Linked DNA regions of Enhydrobacter sp.. Each later gene encodes a partner of the first gene's protein in a complex. Links are inferred from orthologs where the notes say so. Each region holds a gene or a part of one and is shown in the gene's direction. Other genes may lie near its edges.

Region 1 (3,891 bases):
AGCCGAAGGTCGAGGTCTGGCCGTGGCCGGGCACGAAGCCGATATCCTCGCCCAGCGGCCATAGTCGCTCACGGATCGAGCGCAGAAGCTGGTTGTGGTTGCCGCGCGGGAAGTCGGTGCGGCCGATCGAGCCTCTGAACAATACGTCGCCCACGAAGGCGATCTTCGCCTCCTTGTTCACGAACACGACATGGCCCGGCGTGTGGCCGGGGCAATGGACGACGTCGAGCGTGAGCTTGCCGAGGCTCACCGTGTCGCCATTCACCAGCCAGCGATCCGGCACGAACGGCTTGTAGGCCGGGAAGTTGTACTTGCGGCCCGAGTCGGGCAGGCCCTCGATCAGGAACAGGTCGTCCTCGTGCGGACCCTCGATCTTCACGCCATAGTGCTCGGCCATGGTGCCGGCGGCGGAGGCGTGATCGACATGGCCGTGGGTCAGCAGCACCTTCGTGATCGTGATCCCCTGCTCAGCGATCGCCTGCTTCAACATGTCGAAGTCCCCGCCGGGGTCGACCGCGGTACCCTCCATGGTCTCGGAACACCAGACGATCGAGCAGTTCTGCTGGAACGGCGTGACAGGCGCGATCATGACCTTGATCATGGACCTCCTGTAATGCCTCCCGCGGACACAGGAAAGGGCGTATGCTGCGGTTCCCTCTCGTGACGAAACGTCAATGAAATTGCGCCTTCTGGCAGGACTCGCGGCGTTGCTCGGCCTGGTGGCCGGCCCGGCCGCGGCGCAGTTCACCTCGGTCGTCTCGCCCACCGGTCCGGTCACGGCCGGCCCCTATATCATCGTCGACGCCCATACCGGCGAGACCCTGCTGCAGAGCAATGCCGGTGCGCCCTGGTATCCGGCGTCACTCACCAAACTGATGACGATCTATATCGTCTTCCAGGAACTGAAGGCGGGGCGCCTTACGCTGCAGACGGCGGTGCCGTTCTCGGCCCACGCCGCCAGCATGCCGCCGGCGAAGCTCGGCGTCGGGGTGGGACAGTCGATCACGGTGGAGCAGGCGCTCGAGTCGCTGGTGGCCCATTCGGCCAACGACGTGGCGGCAGCTCTCGGTGAACTGGTCGGCGGATCCAAGCCGGCCTTCACTCAGCGCATGACCCAGACCGCAGCCCACCTCGGCATGACGGCCACGACCTTCGACAATGCCAACGGCCTGCCCGATCCCGGCAATCTGACGACGGCGCGCGATCTCGTCATCCTCGCGATGGCCCTGATCCGCGACTTCCCGCAATACTATAGCTACTTCCAGACCCAGCACTTCATGCTCGGCAAGCGCTGGGTCGGGCCGGGCGTCAGGTTCGTGCGCATGTATGCGCCCTATGCCGACGGTCTGAAGACCGGCTTCATTTGCGCCTCGGGCTTCAATCTCGTGGGCAGCGCCGTGCGCGACGGCCGCCGCCTGATCGGCGTCGCGCTGGGCTTCCGCCGCGCAGACCTGCGCGACGAGTTCCTGGTGCGCCTGTTCGACGAAGCTTATTCGCTCAAGACGGGCGGGGCGCGGCCCAAGGTCTGGCAGATCCACAACGACGGCGGCCAGCCGCCGGTGGTCTTCAGCCAGAGCGAATGCGGCACGATCCGCTACGACATGCCGGGCGATGCGGCCTGGCTCGGCACCTACGGCACCTGGGCCGCCGCCCGTCAGGTCTACGACCGCGGCACGACGGAACTCAACAGGATGGGCGTCGCCCAGCCCGGCAAGGAGTACATCCTGCCGGTCACGGTCAACAAGGCGACGCGGCAGGCGGCGATCATCGCCGACCTGCAGCCGGGGATCGCGCAAAGGCTTTGCGCCGACTACCACGCGCGCAAGCAGTTCTGCGAGGTGAAGAAGCCGCAGGACTTCGAGGCGCCTTTCAGGGGATTCTGGCGCTGACAAACGGGGGCCGGATCGGCTTGGCCGCAGCGATCATTCGTGCCATATCGCGGCCATGAACTGGCTGACCAACTTCGTCCGCCCCAAGCTGCGGGCACTCGTCTCGCGCAAGAAGGAGGCGCCGGAGAATCTCTGGCTGAAATGCCCCAAGTGCGAACAGATGCTGTTCACGCGCGACTGGGAGGCGAACCAGGAGGTCTGCACCCATTGCGGGCACCACATGCGGCTGCGGCCGATGAAGCGGCTGCCCCATCTTTTCGACGACGGAAAGTTCGAGCTGCACGCCCTGCCCAGGGTGATATCCGACCCGCTGAAATTCCGCGACACCAAGCGCTATGACGCGCGCCTGAAGGAAGCCCAGGGCAAGGCTCACGGCGGCGCCGATGCCCTGGTCGTCGCCAGCGGCCTGATGGGCAACCGCCTGACGGTCGTGGCCGCCCTCGATTTCGGCTTCATGGGCGGCTCGATGGGTACCGCCGTCGGCGAGGGGCTGGTGATGGCGGCCGAGCTCGCCGTCGACCGCAAGGCGCCGCTGATCGTGTTCTCCGCCTCGGGCGGCGCGCGCATGCAGGAAGGCATCCTGTCGCTGATGCAGCTCACGCGCACCACCATCGCGGTGCGCCGCGTGAAGGAGGCAGGTCTACCCTACATCGTCGTGCTGACCGATCCGACGACGGGCGGCGTCTCTGCCTCCTTCGCCATGCTGGGCGACGTCCATCTCGCCGAGCCGGAGGCCATCATCGGCTTCGCCGGGCCGCGCGTGATCCAGGACACGATTCGCCAGGAATTGCCGCCGGGCTTCCAGCGCTCCGAATATCTTCTCGAGCACGGCATGGTCGACGCCGTGGTCCATCGCCACAAGCTGCGCGAGACCCTGATCCGGCTGGTCACGCTGCTCATGGATCCGCTGGTGGTCGAAAGCCGCAGCCTCGCCGTCGTCGGCGCCTGAACCTCCGGCACCGGAGCCGAGCATGATCGATCCGATCCTGGAGCGCGTGATGCGGCTCCATCCGCGGTCGATCGATCTCGGCCTCGAGCGCATCGCGCGGTTGCTCGCGGCGCTCGGCTCGCCCGAGCGAAAGCTGCCGCCCATCGTCCATGTCGCCGGCACCAACGGCAAGGGGTCGCTGGTCGCCTATCTCAGGGCGATGGCGGAGGCGGGGGGCTACCGCGTCCATGTCTACACCTCGCCGCATCTCGTGCGCTTCAACGAGCGTATCCGTGTGGCCGGCCGTCTCATCGAGGACAGCGAGCTCGACGCGGTGCTGGGCGACTGCGAGCGGGCCAACGAGGAAAAGCCGATCACCTTCTTCGAGATCACGACGGCGGCCGCCTATCTCGCTTTCTCGCGCGTGCCGGCGGATCTAGCCGTGATCGAGGTCGGCATGGGCGGACGCTACGACGCCACCAACGTGATCGCGCCGACGCTCGCGGCCATCACGCCCATCGGCTACGACCACACGGGCTTCCTCGGCGACAGGCTCGAGGGCATCGCCGGCGAGAAGGCGGGCATCCTGAAGCATGCCGTGCCGGCGGTGATCGGTCGCCAGCGCGCGGTGAGCGCCCAGGTGATCGAGGCCGAGGCATCGACCCTCGCGGCGCCGCTGTTCCGCCTCGGCCGAGAATGGCGGGTCATGCCGGGCCCGGCAGGCTTCCGCTACGAAAGCGACGCCACGACGCTCGATCTTCCGGCGCCGGCGCTCGTGGGGGCGCACCAGATCGACAACGCCGCCACCGCCGTCGCCTGCATCGAGCGTCTGCGGGCGGCGAACTTCGCGATCGACGATCGGGCGATCGCAAAAGGCCTCGCCACGGTCGAGTGGCCGGCGCGGCTGCAGAAGCTCACGCGCGGCCCGCTGGTCGAGGCCCTGCCGCCGGGCTGTGAGCTGTGGCTCGACGGCGGCCACAACGAGGATTGCGGGCTCGCCCTCGCCGGCATGGCGTCGGATTGGGCGAAGGAGCCGGCGCCGCTGCCGCTTTATCTTGTATTCGGCATGTTGAC
Region 2 (3,921 bases), 280 kb from region 1 along the record:
GCGGCCGCGGTGCGCGCCGTCTATGGCGAGACGCGCGGCAGCCCGCTCTTTCCCACGATCGCGCGGGCAAGCGCCGGAGCGCTCATGAACCTGCCGGCCAAGCCGGAATATGCCGACCTGGCACAGGAAGCGATTCGCGGCTTCCTGCTGCTGGGCGACAAGCAGCTCGCCAAGGCTTGGACGCAGCTCGCCCTGCAGGCGGCATTCAACAACGCGCGTGCCCAGGACGGGCTCGATCGGCTGATGCCGCTGATCGAGATCGCCGGTGTCGACAATGCACCGAAGCTTGCGCCGGAAGACGTCAATCGCTGGTACCAGGCACTGCGCCGGGACGATCCGGGCGCCGCGGCCTTGCGCGGCAATGCCTTGCTTGCGTTGTTTCGCGGCGTCGGCTTCGACATCCCGCCGGGATCGACCGACCTGCCCGAGACGCCGCCGCCAGGGGTCCGGCTGGTCATGCCTCCTGCCTCGATTCTGCGGGCGCTGCAGGCAGCCGGCGCGGCGCATCGGCGGGCGGAAGCATCCTTGCTCGCCAGCGACGCCGTCGGCGAGACCCCGCTGGCGGCGCTTCATCCCGCCGCCGCAGGCATCATCGTGGGCGCCCTGCGCGAGGCGGGCGAGCAAGGATCGGCACGCCTGTTCGCGGTCGAGGCGGCGATCGCGTACGGTCTGTGAGGCGCCGTGAAAGGGAAACAGGCCGCACCGGTATCGCGCGAGGTCGAGGCCTTTCTCGAGATGATCGCGGCCGAACGCGGCGCCTCGAAGAACACCGAGGCCGCCTATCGCAGCGACCTGGCCCACCTCGAAGCATTCCTGGCGCGTCGCAAGCAAAGATTGCGAACGGCCGATGCCGCGGCGCTGCGCGCCTACCTGAAGGCGCTCGACTATGTCGGCATGACGCCGCGCACGGTGGCGCGGCGGCTGTCGGTCATCCGCCAGCTTTTCCGCTTCCTGCTGGCCGAGCGCCTGCGCGACGACGATCCGGCGAGCGCCCTCGACTCGCCCCGGCTCGGCCGGCCGTTGCCCAAGGTGCTGTCGCGCGCCGAGGTCGACCGCCTGATCGACGCGGCGCGCGCAAAGGAAGGCGCCGATGGCGGCCGCATGGCGACGCTCCTCGAGATCCTCTACGGCACGGGGCTGCGCGTCTCCGAGCTGGTGACGCTGCCCTTGTCGGCCGTCGAGCGCGATCCGACGATGTTGGTGGTGCGCGGCAAGGGCGACAAGGAACGGCTGGTGCCGCTCTCGGACCCGGCACGACTGGCGATTGCCGCCTGGCTGCACATGCGCGCGGGCTTGTTGGGCGAAGGGCAGACCTCGCGCTATCTCTTTCCGTCGCGCGGCCGGACGGGCCACCTCACCCGCCAGCGCTTCACGCAGCTCCTCAAGGAGGCGGCGCTGGCCGCCGGCATCGATCCGGCGCGCGTGTCGCCGCACGTGCTGCGCCATGCTTTCGCCAGCCATCTGCTCGAGGGCGGCGCCGACCTGCGCAGCGTGCAATTGATGCTAGGCCACGCCGACATCGCGACAACCCAGATCTACACGCACGTGCTCGACGAGAAGCTGCGTGCGCTCGTGCAGGACAAGCATCCGCTGGCGCGGCGCCGGCGCCGGGCGGTTGACAGGACTCGGATGCCGGGCGACACCTCCTCGCGATGACGACGTATCTCGAATTCGAGAAGCCCATCGCGGAGCTCGAGAGCAAGATCGCCGAGCTCAGGCACGTGCCCAACTCCGCCGACGTGGACATCGCCGACGAGGTCATGCGCCTGCAGGAGAAGGTGCAGAAGCTTCTGCGCGCGACCTATGCGAAGCTGACGCCCTGGCAGCGCGTGCAGGTTGCCCGCCACGCCGAGCGTCCGCATGCCCAACGCTACATCGACCGGCTGATCACGGATTACACGCCGCTCGCGGGCGATCGCCTGTTCGGCGAGGACGCTGCGATCGTGGGCGGCATCGGCCGGCTCGACGGGCGCAGCCTCGTCGTGCTGGGTCAGGAGAAGGGCGACGACACCGAATCGCGGCTGAAGCACAATTTCGGCATGGCGCGGCCCGAAGGCTATCGCAAGGCGCAGCGGCTGATGCGGCTCGCCGACCGTTTCGGCCTGCCGGTGCTCACCTTCGTCGACACACCCGGCGCCTATCCCGGCATAGATGCCGAGGAACGCGGCCAGGCCGAGGCCATCGCCACCTCGATCGACACCTGCCTGGCGATCGGCGTGCCGCTGGTGAGCGTCGTGATCGGCGAGGGCGGATCGGGCGGCGCGCTGGCCATCGCCTCGGCCGATCGGGTGTACATGCTGGAGAACTCCGTCTATTCGGTGATCACGCCGGAAGGCTGCGCCTCGATCCTGTGGCGCTCCAACGCCAACGCGCAGGACGCGGCCGAGGCGATGAAGATGACCGCGACCGATCTCAAGAAGCTCGACGTGATCGACGAGGTCATCCCCGAGCCCATGGGCGGCGCCCATCGCGCGCCCGACGAGGCGATCGATTCGGTGGGCAAGGTCGTGTCGGCGGCGCTGGCCGATCTGGCGCAGCTCGACCGCGACACGCTGCGCCGCCAGCGCCAGGACAAGTTCCTCGCCATGGGCAAGAAGGGCCTGTAGGCGCGCGATCGCGATGGGCGCGCCGTTGCGTCTCAGCGTTCTCGACCAATCGCCGATCCGCAAAGGCGGCACGGCCGCGCAGGCGGTGGCCGAGACGTTGGCGCTGGCGCAGCTTTGCGACCGCCTCGGCTATCATCGCTACTGGCTCGCCGAGCATCACAGCAGCGAGGCGCTGGCCGGTTCGACGCCCGAGGTGCTGATCACGCGGGTTGCAGCATTGACGAACCGTATGCGCATCGGTTCGGGCGGCGTGATGCTGCCGCACTACAGCGCCTTCAAGGTGGCCGAGAATTTCCGCATGCTCGAGACGCTGTTTCCAGGCCGCATCGACCTCGGTATCGGCCGTGCGCCCGGCAGCGATCAGCGTACGTTGCGCGTGCTGGCCGACGGCCGGTCCAACTGGAACGATCCGGCGAGCTATCCCTATCAGGTACGCGATCTCGTGGCCTGGCTGCACGATGCCCTGCCGGAGGATCATGTCGGCCGCGGCGTGACGGCGCAGCCTTCGGGACCCACCGCGCCCGCTGTCTGGCTGCTCGGATCGAGCGACGAGAGCGCCGCGCTGGCGGCGCATTTCGGCCTGCCGTTCTGCTTCGCGCACTTCATCAATCCCGATGGCGGCGACGCGGCGACGCGCGCCTACCGCGCCCATTTCCGGCCGTCGGCGCTCCATGCCGAGCCGGCGGCGATGATGGCGATCACCGTCCTTTGCGCCGAGACCGACGAGGAGGCGGCACTGCTGGCGACGAGCCGCGAGGTCTGGGCCATGCGGCTCCTCGCGCGCGGCGAGGCGGGCCCGGTGCCGACGGTCGAGGAAGCGCTGGTCGAAGCGAGGACACCCGAGGCGCAGCGCTGGATGCCGCGGCTTCGACGCCGGTCGGTCGTCGGCTCGCCCCGAACCGCGCGCGAGGGCCTCGAACGGCATGCCGCGAGCTACCAGGTCGACGAGATCATGGCGGTCACGATCTGCTACGACTTCGGGAAGCGCAAACGCTCCTACGAACTGTTGGCGGAAGAGTTCGGGCTGGCGCCGTCCTAACCCTTGTCCTTCCCCGCCGTCGGGTTCCACATCGGCGCGGCCATGGTCTCGGCGAATTGCCTGAACATCAGGTTGAAGGAGATGCTGATGCGCTCGGTCCGGCCGTCATTGGCCGGCACGCTGTGCCGAAGCCAGGCCGGGAAGATCAGCAGCCGGCCGGGCTTGCTCTGCGCATCGGCGGCATTGGCGGTCAGCCGCGTGAACTGGCGCGGCCGCGGCATGATCATCGAAGGCCGCGGATCCTGGAACAGGATGCGCGAGCCCGAGTCGGGCACC
Region 3 (3,878 bases), 1.8 Mb from region 1 along the record:
CTGGTCGACCTCATTCAGGCGGCGCGCGAAAAGAACAGCGGCATCGTGATCAATGCCGGCGCCTACAGCCATACGTCGGTGGCCCTGCTGGACGCCCTGAACGCCGCCGAGGTACCGGCCATCGAGGTGCATATCTCGAACATCTACAAGCGTGAAAGCTTTCGCCACCGCTCGTATATAAGTCCCGCCGCCGTGGGCGTGATCGCCGGCCTGGGCAGCCAGGGCTACCTCCTCGCCCTGCAGGCGCTGGCGCGTCTGCTCGGCCGCTGAAATCTTCAGGAGCCTCCTTCATGGCCAAGTTCGAGATGGATACCGAGTTCGTCCGCAAGCTCGCGGAGATCCTGGAGGAAACCCATCTCGGGGAGATCGAGTTGGCCGACGGCGAGCGGCGGATCCGAGTAGCGCGACCCCAGGTCACTATGGCCGCCGCCGCGCCGGTGGCTTTCGCCGCTGCTCCTGCGGCATTACCGGGCGGCGCGTCGGCCGGACCGTCGTCGCTCGGCAACGGCGCGGATCTGGGCGCCCATCCGGGCGCCGTGAAGTCGCCCATGGTCGGCACCGCCTATCTGGCTCCAGAGCCGGACAAGCCGGTCTTCGTCAATGTCGGCGACAAGGTCGCGGCGGGGCAGACGCTCCTGATCATCGAAGCGATGAAGACCTTCAATCCGATCAAGGCGCCCAAGGCCGGTACGGTGAGCCAGATCCTGATCGAGAACGCACAGCCGGTGGAGTTCGGACAGGCGCTGATGATCGTCGAATAGCGGCTCTCGGTCACAATGTTCGAAAAGGTCCTGATCGCCAATCGCGGCGAGATCGCGCTCCGCATCCATCGCGCCTGCCGCGAAATGGGGATCCAGACCGTCGCCGTCCATTCCACCGCCGACAGCGACGCCATGCATGTCCGGCTGGCGGACCAGTCGGTCTGCATCGGCCCTCCACCGGCTCGCGACAGCTATCTCAACATCCCGGCTATCCTCTCCGCCGCGACGATCACCGACGTCGACGCCATTCATCCCGGCTACGGGTTTCTGTCGGAGAATGCGCGTTTCGCGGAAGCGGTCGAGGCGAGCGGCTTCACCTTCATCGGACCGACACCCGAGCACATCACCATGATGGGCGACAAGATCGTCGCCAAGCAGACCGCACAGGAACTCGGCCTGCCGCTGGTGCCGGGTTCGCCCGGCCCGGTCGGATCGCTCGAAGAGATCGTGGCACTGGGTGACAAGATCGGCTGGCCGGTGCTGATCAAGGCCGTGGCCGGCGGCGGCGGCCGCGGCATGAAAGTTGTCGAGAACGCCGACGCAGCGGCGGAAGCCTATGCGCTCGCCAGGGCCGAAGCCAAGGCAGCCTTCAGCAACGACTCTGTTTATGTGGAGAAATATCTCGGCCGTCCCCGCCATATCGAGATCCAGGTGCTGGGCGACGGCCAGGGGAATGGCATTCACCTCGGCGAGCGCGACTGCTCGCTGCAGCGCCGCCATCAGAAGGTGCTGGAGGAGGCGCCTTCGCCCGCGCTCAATCCCGAGCAGCGCAGTCGCATCGGCGAGCTTGCCGCCGCCGCGGTGCGCAGGCTCAAGTATCGCGGCGCGGGCACGATGGAATTCCTGTTCCAGGACGGCGAATTCTACTTCATCGAGATGAATACCCGCCTGCAGGTCGAGCATCCGATCACCGAGGCGGTGACCGGCATCGACCTAGTACGCGAGCAGATCCGGATCGCCGACGGCGCCCCGCTCGGGCTCGAGCAGGGCGACATCACGATCCAGGGCCATGCCATCGAGTGTCGCGTCAATGCCGAGAATCCCGAGACCTTCGTGCCCTGCCCCGGCCGCGTCGCCGACTACCACCCGCCTGGCGGGCTCGGCGTGCGCGTCGATTCGGGTCTTTACGCAGGCTACATCATGCCACCCTACTACGATTCGATGGTGGCCAAGCTGATCGTGAGCGGGCCGACACGCAACGAATGCCTGATGCGCCTGCGCCGGTCGCTCGAGGAATTCGTGATCGGCGGCATCGAAACGACGATCCCGCTGCACCAGCGCATCATCGGCCAACAGCAATTCGTCAATGGCGACTACGACATCCACTGGCTGGAGAAGCTGGTAGGCCTCAAGAAATAGCACCGCCATGCTGGAGATCACGCCCGAGCTCCTGCTGCAGGCCTACCGGATCGGCGTCTTTCCCATGGGAGAGCGCCGTGACGATCCCAAGCTCTACTGGCTCGATCCGCGCCTGCGGGCGGTGCTGCCGCTGGACGGCTTCCACCTGCCCCGACGACTCGCGCGCACCGTACGGTCCGGCCAGTTCGAGATCAGCGCCGACAAGGCCTTCGTCGAGGTCGTGCGCGCCTGCGCCGAGCCGCGGCCGGGCCACCCCGAGAGCTGGATCAACGAGCCGATCGTCAGGCTCTATGGCGAGCTTCACCGGCGAGGCCACGCCCACAGCGTCGAAGCCTGGCGCGAGGGCCGGCTCGTCGGCGGCCTGTACGGCGTGTCGGTCGGCGCCGCCTTTTTCGGCGAAAGCATGTTCAGCCGCGAGCGCGACGCCTCCAAGGTCGCACTGGTCCATCTCGTCGCTCGGCTGATCAAGGGCGGCTTCCGGCTGCTCGATTGCCAGTTCATGACCGAGCATCTGCGCAGTTTCGGCGCGGTCGAAATCCCGCGCGACCAGTTCCGCGAGCGGCTGGCCGACGCGGTCGGTCGCGAGGCCGTCTTTCAGGGCGACTTGACGGGTGAGGATCCCTGCTCCCTGGTGCAGGCGAGCACCCGCACGTCGTAGACACCGTCATCCATTGCGGAAATGGACGGCGTCGAGGCGAACATCCAGCCGGCGAACAGCTTCTGCGCCGGCTGGCCCGGCTTGTGGTCGACGATGGTGAGATAGGCGGCCGCTTCGGGCGGCGCGTCGGGGGTATTGACCAGGCAATCGCCGACCGTGATGGCGAGCGTGCCGAAGGTCGTGGACTGACCCACCGGCGCGATAAAGCGCTTGGTGCGGGCGGTCACCTTGTCGAGCCCCTGCAACTCGGCGACCGGCTTGCCGGGCCCATCGGGAATCGCCCGCAAGGTCGGGCTGTTGTCGAAAGAAGAAGACGACGGCTGCTCCGAGGCGGCCTGTGTCGGGGCTTGGGCCGGTGCTGTCTGGGCCGCAGCCGCAGCGGCACAGGCGGTCGCGCCGATCACAGCAGCCAGCGTGGCAAGGGCAGCCTGTGGACGCACGCTCACCCTTTCGCGGCGTGGGGAACGACCAGTCCGTCGATCAGCTCGTGCAGCGCAGCCTTGATCTGCCCGGGATCGCATCCCATCAGAACTCCATCCTCGAGTGCATCGGCGCAGAGGGTTTCGATCTCCTGGATGTTCTGGTTGAGGACTTTGATCTTTTCGAGGCAGGAGACCGGCGTGCCGTCGGATTGCCGCCATGTGTGCGACGTTTTCGGAAACCGTGCGTTCATCACTTCTTTCCTGTTCCGCCAAACATGAACTTGGCGATCAAGTCTGTCAGCGAGATGGCATCCTGGGTATTGGTGATTTCGCCTCCCGACGGCAAGGTCTTCGTGTCCGCGCCCGGCTCGAGCGCCACCACCATGCCGCCCAGGAGCGATTCGCTGACGACCTTGGCGTTGGTGTCGTCGGGAAGCCGCAGGCCGGAGGAAACGGCCATGCGGACCACCGCCTGGTAGGTCTTGCTGTCGAGGTCGATGGCCGTGACGGTGCCGACCTTGACGCCGCTCAGGGTGACATCTGCGCCACGCTTCAGCCCGTCCACCCGGCCGAAGCGCGCCACAAGCTCATAGCCGTCCGCGCTGGACTGGCCCGACTTCGCGAAAGCATAGAAGACGAACACGCCCGCCACGATGAGCACGACAGCGCCTACGATCG
Region 4 (3,896 bases), 1.8 Mb from region 1 along the record:
GCCTTGAGCACGCCTCGGCGGATCTGATCGAGCTCGATCGACTCGAACAGCGCCCGGAAGTTTCCTTCGCCGAACCCTTCGTTGCCGCGGCGCTGGATGATCTCGAAAAAGATCGGCCCGATCACCGTCTGGGTGAAGATCTGCAGCAAGAGCCCGCCACCTTGGGTGGGCGCGCCGTCGATCAGGATGCGGTCGGCCGCGAGCCGGTCCAGATCCTCGCCGTGTCCGGGCAGGCGCTGGTCCACCTGCTCGTAGTAGGTGTCGGGAACGGTCTGGAACGGCACGCCCTTGTCCCTGAGCGCCTCGACCGTGCGGTAGATGTCGCCGGTGCCGAGCGCGATGTGCTGGATGCCCTCGCCGTGATAGGCCGAGAGATACTCCTGGATCTGCGACTTGTCGTCTGTGCTCTCGTTGATCGGGATGCGGATCTTGCCGCACGGGCTGGTCATCGCCCGGGACTTCAGGCCCGTGAGCTTGCCCTCGATGTCGAAGTAGCGGATCTCGCGGAAATTGAAGAGCCGTTCGTAGAACTCCGCCCACTCGTCCATCCGGCCGCGATGCACATTGTGGGTCAGGTGATCGATATAGGTGATGCCGACGCCCGCCGGGCCGGGCTCGACGCCAGGCAGGAACTCGAAGTCGACATCGTAGATGCTGCCCTTCGGTCCGTAGCGGTCGACCAGGTAGATCAGCGAATCGCCGATCCCCTTGATGGCCGGAATGTTGAGCTCCATCGGCCCCACCTTGTTCTCGACGCCCCAGGCGCCGAGCCCAAGGGCGCGTTTGTAGGCGCGGGCCGCGTTCTTCACCCGAAAGGCGATCGCGCAGACACTGGGGCCGTGAACCCGGGCGAAGCCCTGCGCGAAGCTCTCCTTCTCGCCGTTCACGATGAAGTTCACGTCGCCCTGTCGGAACAGCGACACGTCCTTCGAGCGATGCCGGGCGACGCGCACGAAGCCCATGCTCTCGAACAGGCGGCCGAGCGCCTCCGGATCGGGCGCGGTGTACTCGACGAATTCGAATCCGTCCGTTCCCATCGGATTGACGGGATCGGTCTCGAGATCGGTGATGCCTGTCATGCCGTCCTCCCGAATTTGACCGAACGAACAATTAGTTTCATATGTAACTATTATGACGAACCGACCGCAAGCCCTGGAGCTGGAAAATTTCCTGCCCTACCGGCTCTCCGTCCTGGCGCAGCTCGTGAGCGAATCGCTGCACGATCTCTACGTCGGGCCGTTCGGGCTCACCGTGACGCAGTGGCGGGTGATGGCGGCGCTGGGCCGCTTCGCCCCCCTCACTGCATCCGATGTGGGGCAGCGCATCGTCATGGACAAGGTGGCCGTGAGCCGGGCGGTCGCGGGCCTCATGAAGCGGCGACTGGTCGAACGGGCGACCGACCGCAACGACCGCCGGCGCGCCTCCCTCGAGCTCTCGGCCCGCGGCCGCGCCATGCACGCCCGCATCGTGCCCATCGCGCTTGCCTATGAAAAGCGTCTCTACGAAGCGCTCACCGATGACGAGCGGCGGCAGTTCGAGTCGCTGGCCGGGCGCCTGTTCGCCCACGCCCAGGCCCTGCGCATCGCGTCATAACTGTCCCCGACCGGCATTCTTGTGGCCGAGTCCCGCCATGCTATAAACCCGCGTCTTGTAAGGATGGGGAGGCAAGTTTGGCGGCCAGGGCCGCCCGACGTCCGCCGGCGGCGAAACCCGTGCTGGTGCTCAACGGGCCCAATCTCAACATGCTGGGCAAGCGGCAGCCGCAGATCTACGGCCGCGAGACCTTGGCGGACGTGGAGAAGACGTGCCGGGCCGAGGCCGCACGCCTCGGGCTGGAGGTGGAGTTCGCCCAGAGCAATCACGAGGGCGTCCTGGTCGACCTCATTCAGGCGGCGCGCGAAAAGAACAGCGGCATCGTGATCAATGCCGGCGCCTACAGCCATACGTCGGTGGCCCTGCTGGACGCCCTGAACGCCGCCGAGGTACCGGCCATCGAGGTGCATATCTCGAACATCTACAAGCGTGAAAGCTTTCGCCACCGCTCGTATATAAGTCCCGCCGCCGTGGGCGTGATCGCCGGCCTGGGCAGCCAGGGCTACCTCCTCGCCCTGCAGGCGCTGGCGCGTCTGCTCGGCCGCTGAAATCTTCAGGAGCCTCCTTCATGGCCAAGTTCGAGATGGATACCGAGTTCGTCCGCAAGCTCGCGGAGATCCTGGAGGAAACCCATCTCGGGGAGATCGAGTTGGCCGACGGCGAGCGGCGGATCCGAGTAGCGCGACCCCAGGTCACTATGGCCGCCGCCGCGCCGGTGGCTTTCGCCGCTGCTCCTGCGGCATTACCGGGCGGCGCGTCGGCCGGACCGTCGTCGCTCGGCAACGGCGCGGATCTGGGCGCCCATCCGGGCGCCGTGAAGTCGCCCATGGTCGGCACCGCCTATCTGGCTCCAGAGCCGGACAAGCCGGTCTTCGTCAATGTCGGCGACAAGGTCGCGGCGGGGCAGACGCTCCTGATCATCGAAGCGATGAAGACCTTCAATCCGATCAAGGCGCCCAAGGCCGGTACGGTGAGCCAGATCCTGATCGAGAACGCACAGCCGGTGGAGTTCGGACAGGCGCTGATGATCGTCGAATAGCGGCTCTCGGTCACAATGTTCGAAAAGGTCCTGATCGCCAATCGCGGCGAGATCGCGCTCCGCATCCATCGCGCCTGCCGCGAAATGGGGATCCAGACCGTCGCCGTCCATTCCACCGCCGACAGCGACGCCATGCATGTCCGGCTGGCGGACCAGTCGGTCTGCATCGGCCCTCCACCGGCTCGCGACAGCTATCTCAACATCCCGGCTATCCTCTCCGCCGCGACGATCACCGACGTCGACGCCATTCATCCCGGCTACGGGTTTCTGTCGGAGAATGCGCGTTTCGCGGAAGCGGTCGAGGCGAGCGGCTTCACCTTCATCGGACCGACACCCGAGCACATCACCATGATGGGCGACAAGATCGTCGCCAAGCAGACCGCACAGGAACTCGGCCTGCCGCTGGTGCCGGGTTCGCCCGGCCCGGTCGGATCGCTCGAAGAGATCGTGGCACTGGGTGACAAGATCGGCTGGCCGGTGCTGATCAAGGCCGTGGCCGGCGGCGGCGGCCGCGGCATGAAAGTTGTCGAGAACGCCGACGCAGCGGCGGAAGCCTATGCGCTCGCCAGGGCCGAAGCCAAGGCAGCCTTCAGCAACGACTCTGTTTATGTGGAGAAATATCTCGGCCGTCCCCGCCATATCGAGATCCAGGTGCTGGGCGACGGCCAGGGGAATGGCATTCACCTCGGCGAGCGCGACTGCTCGCTGCAGCGCCGCCATCAGAAGGTGCTGGAGGAGGCGCCTTCGCCCGCGCTCAATCCCGAGCAGCGCAGTCGCATCGGCGAGCTTGCCGCCGCCGCGGTGCGCAGGCTCAAGTATCGCGGCGCGGGCACGATGGAATTCCTGTTCCAGGACGGCGAATTCTACTTCATCGAGATGAATACCCGCCTGCAGGTCGAGCATCCGATCACCGAGGCGGTGACCGGCATCGACCTAGTACGCGAGCAGATCCGGATCGCCGACGGCGCCCCGCTCGGGCTCGAGCAGGGCGACATCACGATCCAGGGCCATGCCATCGAGTGTCGCGTCAATGCCGAGAATCCCGAGACCTTCGTGCCCTGCCCCGGCCGCGTCGCCGACTACCACCCGCCTGGCGGGCTCGGCGTGCGCGTCGATTCGGGTCTTTACGCAGGCTACATCATGCCACCCTACTACGATTCGATGGTGGCCAAGCTGATCGTGAGCGGGCCGACACGCAACGAATGCCTGATGCGCCTGCGCCGGTCGCTCGAGGAATTCGTGATCGGCGGCATCGAAACGACGA

What was found.
Region 2: the proteins of accD (region 1) and OJF58_RS13790 are in contact, whole or in part, in a solved structure (PDB 8UXZ), measured with the Escherichia coli proteins. The link is inferred for Enhydrobacter sp. from one-to-one orthologs.
Region 3: the proteins of accD (region 1) and accC are in contact, whole or in part, in a solved structure (PDB 8UXZ), measured with the Escherichia coli proteins. The link is inferred for Enhydrobacter sp. from one-to-one orthologs.
Region 4: the proteins of accD (region 1) and accB are in contact, whole or in part, in a solved structure (PDB 8UXZ), measured with the Escherichia coli proteins. The link is inferred for Enhydrobacter sp. from one-to-one orthologs.

Annotation. Positions count from the first base shown.
Region 1 is NZ_CP126889.1:2,466,811-2,470,701, forward strand. The notes cover bases 931-3,891. They hold accD (acetyl-CoA carboxylase, carboxyltransferase subunit beta), read left to right. Parts: upstream 931-1,944; coding sequence 1,945-2,838; downstream 2,839-3,891. Other genes in these bases: OJF58_RS12370 (D-alanyl-D-alanine carboxypeptidase family protein), read left to right, coding at 931-1,889; OJF58_RS12380 (folylpolyglutamate synthase/dihydrofolate synthase family protein), read left to right, coding at 2,861-3,891. In the rest of the region: OJF58_RS12365 (MBL fold metallo-hydrolase), read right to left, coding at 1-601; more of OJF58_RS12370, read left to right, coding at 675-930.
Region 2 is NZ_CP126889.1:2,742,445-2,746,365, forward strand. The notes cover bases 639-3,629. They hold OJF58_RS13790 (acetyl-CoA carboxylase carboxyltransferase subunit alpha), read left to right. Parts: upstream 639-1,652; coding sequence 1,653-2,606; downstream 2,607-3,629. Other genes in these bases: OJF58_RS13780 (hypothetical protein), read left to right, coding at 639-675; OJF58_RS13785 (site-specific tyrosine recombinase XerD), read left to right, coding at 682-1,656; OJF58_RS13795 (LLM class flavin-dependent oxidoreductase), read left to right, coding at 2,620-3,629. In the rest of the region: more of OJF58_RS13780, read left to right, coding at 1-638; more of OJF58_RS13795, read left to right, coding at 3,630-3,645; OJF58_RS13800 (TIGR02466 family protein), read right to left, coding at 3,642-3,921. UniProt on the Escherichia coli protein: Component of the acetyl coenzyme A carboxylase (ACC) complex. First, biotin carboxylase catalyzes the carboxylation of biotin on its carrier protein (BCCP) and then the CO(2) group is transferred by the carboxyltransferase to acetyl-CoA to form malonyl-CoA.
Region 3 is NZ_CP126889.1:4,219,740-4,223,617, reverse strand. What follows is about bases 1-2,948. They hold accC (acetyl-CoA carboxylase biotin carboxylase subunit), read left to right. Parts: upstream 1-776; coding sequence 777-2,120; downstream 2,121-2,948. Other genes in these bases: OJF58_RS21065 (DUF2155 domain-containing protein), read right to left, coding at 2,715-2,948; aat (leucyl/phenylalanyl-tRNA--protein transferase), read left to right, coding at 2,128-2,778; accB (acetyl-CoA carboxylase biotin carboxyl carrier protein), read left to right, coding at 291-761; aroQ (type II 3-dehydroquinate dehydratase), read left to right, coding at 1-270. In the rest of the region: more of OJF58_RS21065, read right to left, coding at 2,949-3,224; OJF58_RS21060 (hypothetical protein), read right to left, coding at 3,221-3,451; outer membrane lipid asymmetry maintenance protein MlaD, read right to left, coding at 3,451-3,878. UniProt on the Escherichia coli protein: This protein is a component of the acetyl coenzyme A carboxylase complex; first, biotin carboxylase catalyzes the carboxylation of the carrier protein and then the transcarboxylase transfers the carboxyl group to form malonyl-CoA.
Region 4 is NZ_CP126889.1:4,221,593-4,225,488, reverse strand. What follows is about bases 931-3,896. They hold accB (acetyl-CoA carboxylase biotin carboxyl carrier protein), read left to right. Parts: upstream 931-2,161; coding sequence 2,162-2,632; downstream 2,633-3,896. Other genes in these bases: accC (acetyl-CoA carboxylase biotin carboxylase subunit), read left to right, coding at 2,648-3,896; aroQ (type II 3-dehydroquinate dehydratase), read left to right, coding at 1,671-2,141; OJF58_RS21090 (MarR family transcriptional regulator), read left to right, coding at 1,132-1,593; hppD (4-hydroxyphenylpyruvate dioxygenase), read right to left, coding at 931-1,079. Also shown: more of hppD, read right to left, coding at 1-930. UniProt on the Escherichia coli protein: This protein is a component of the acetyl coenzyme A carboxylase complex; first, biotin carboxylase catalyzes the carboxylation of the carrier protein and then the transcarboxylase transfers the carboxyl group to form malonyl-CoA.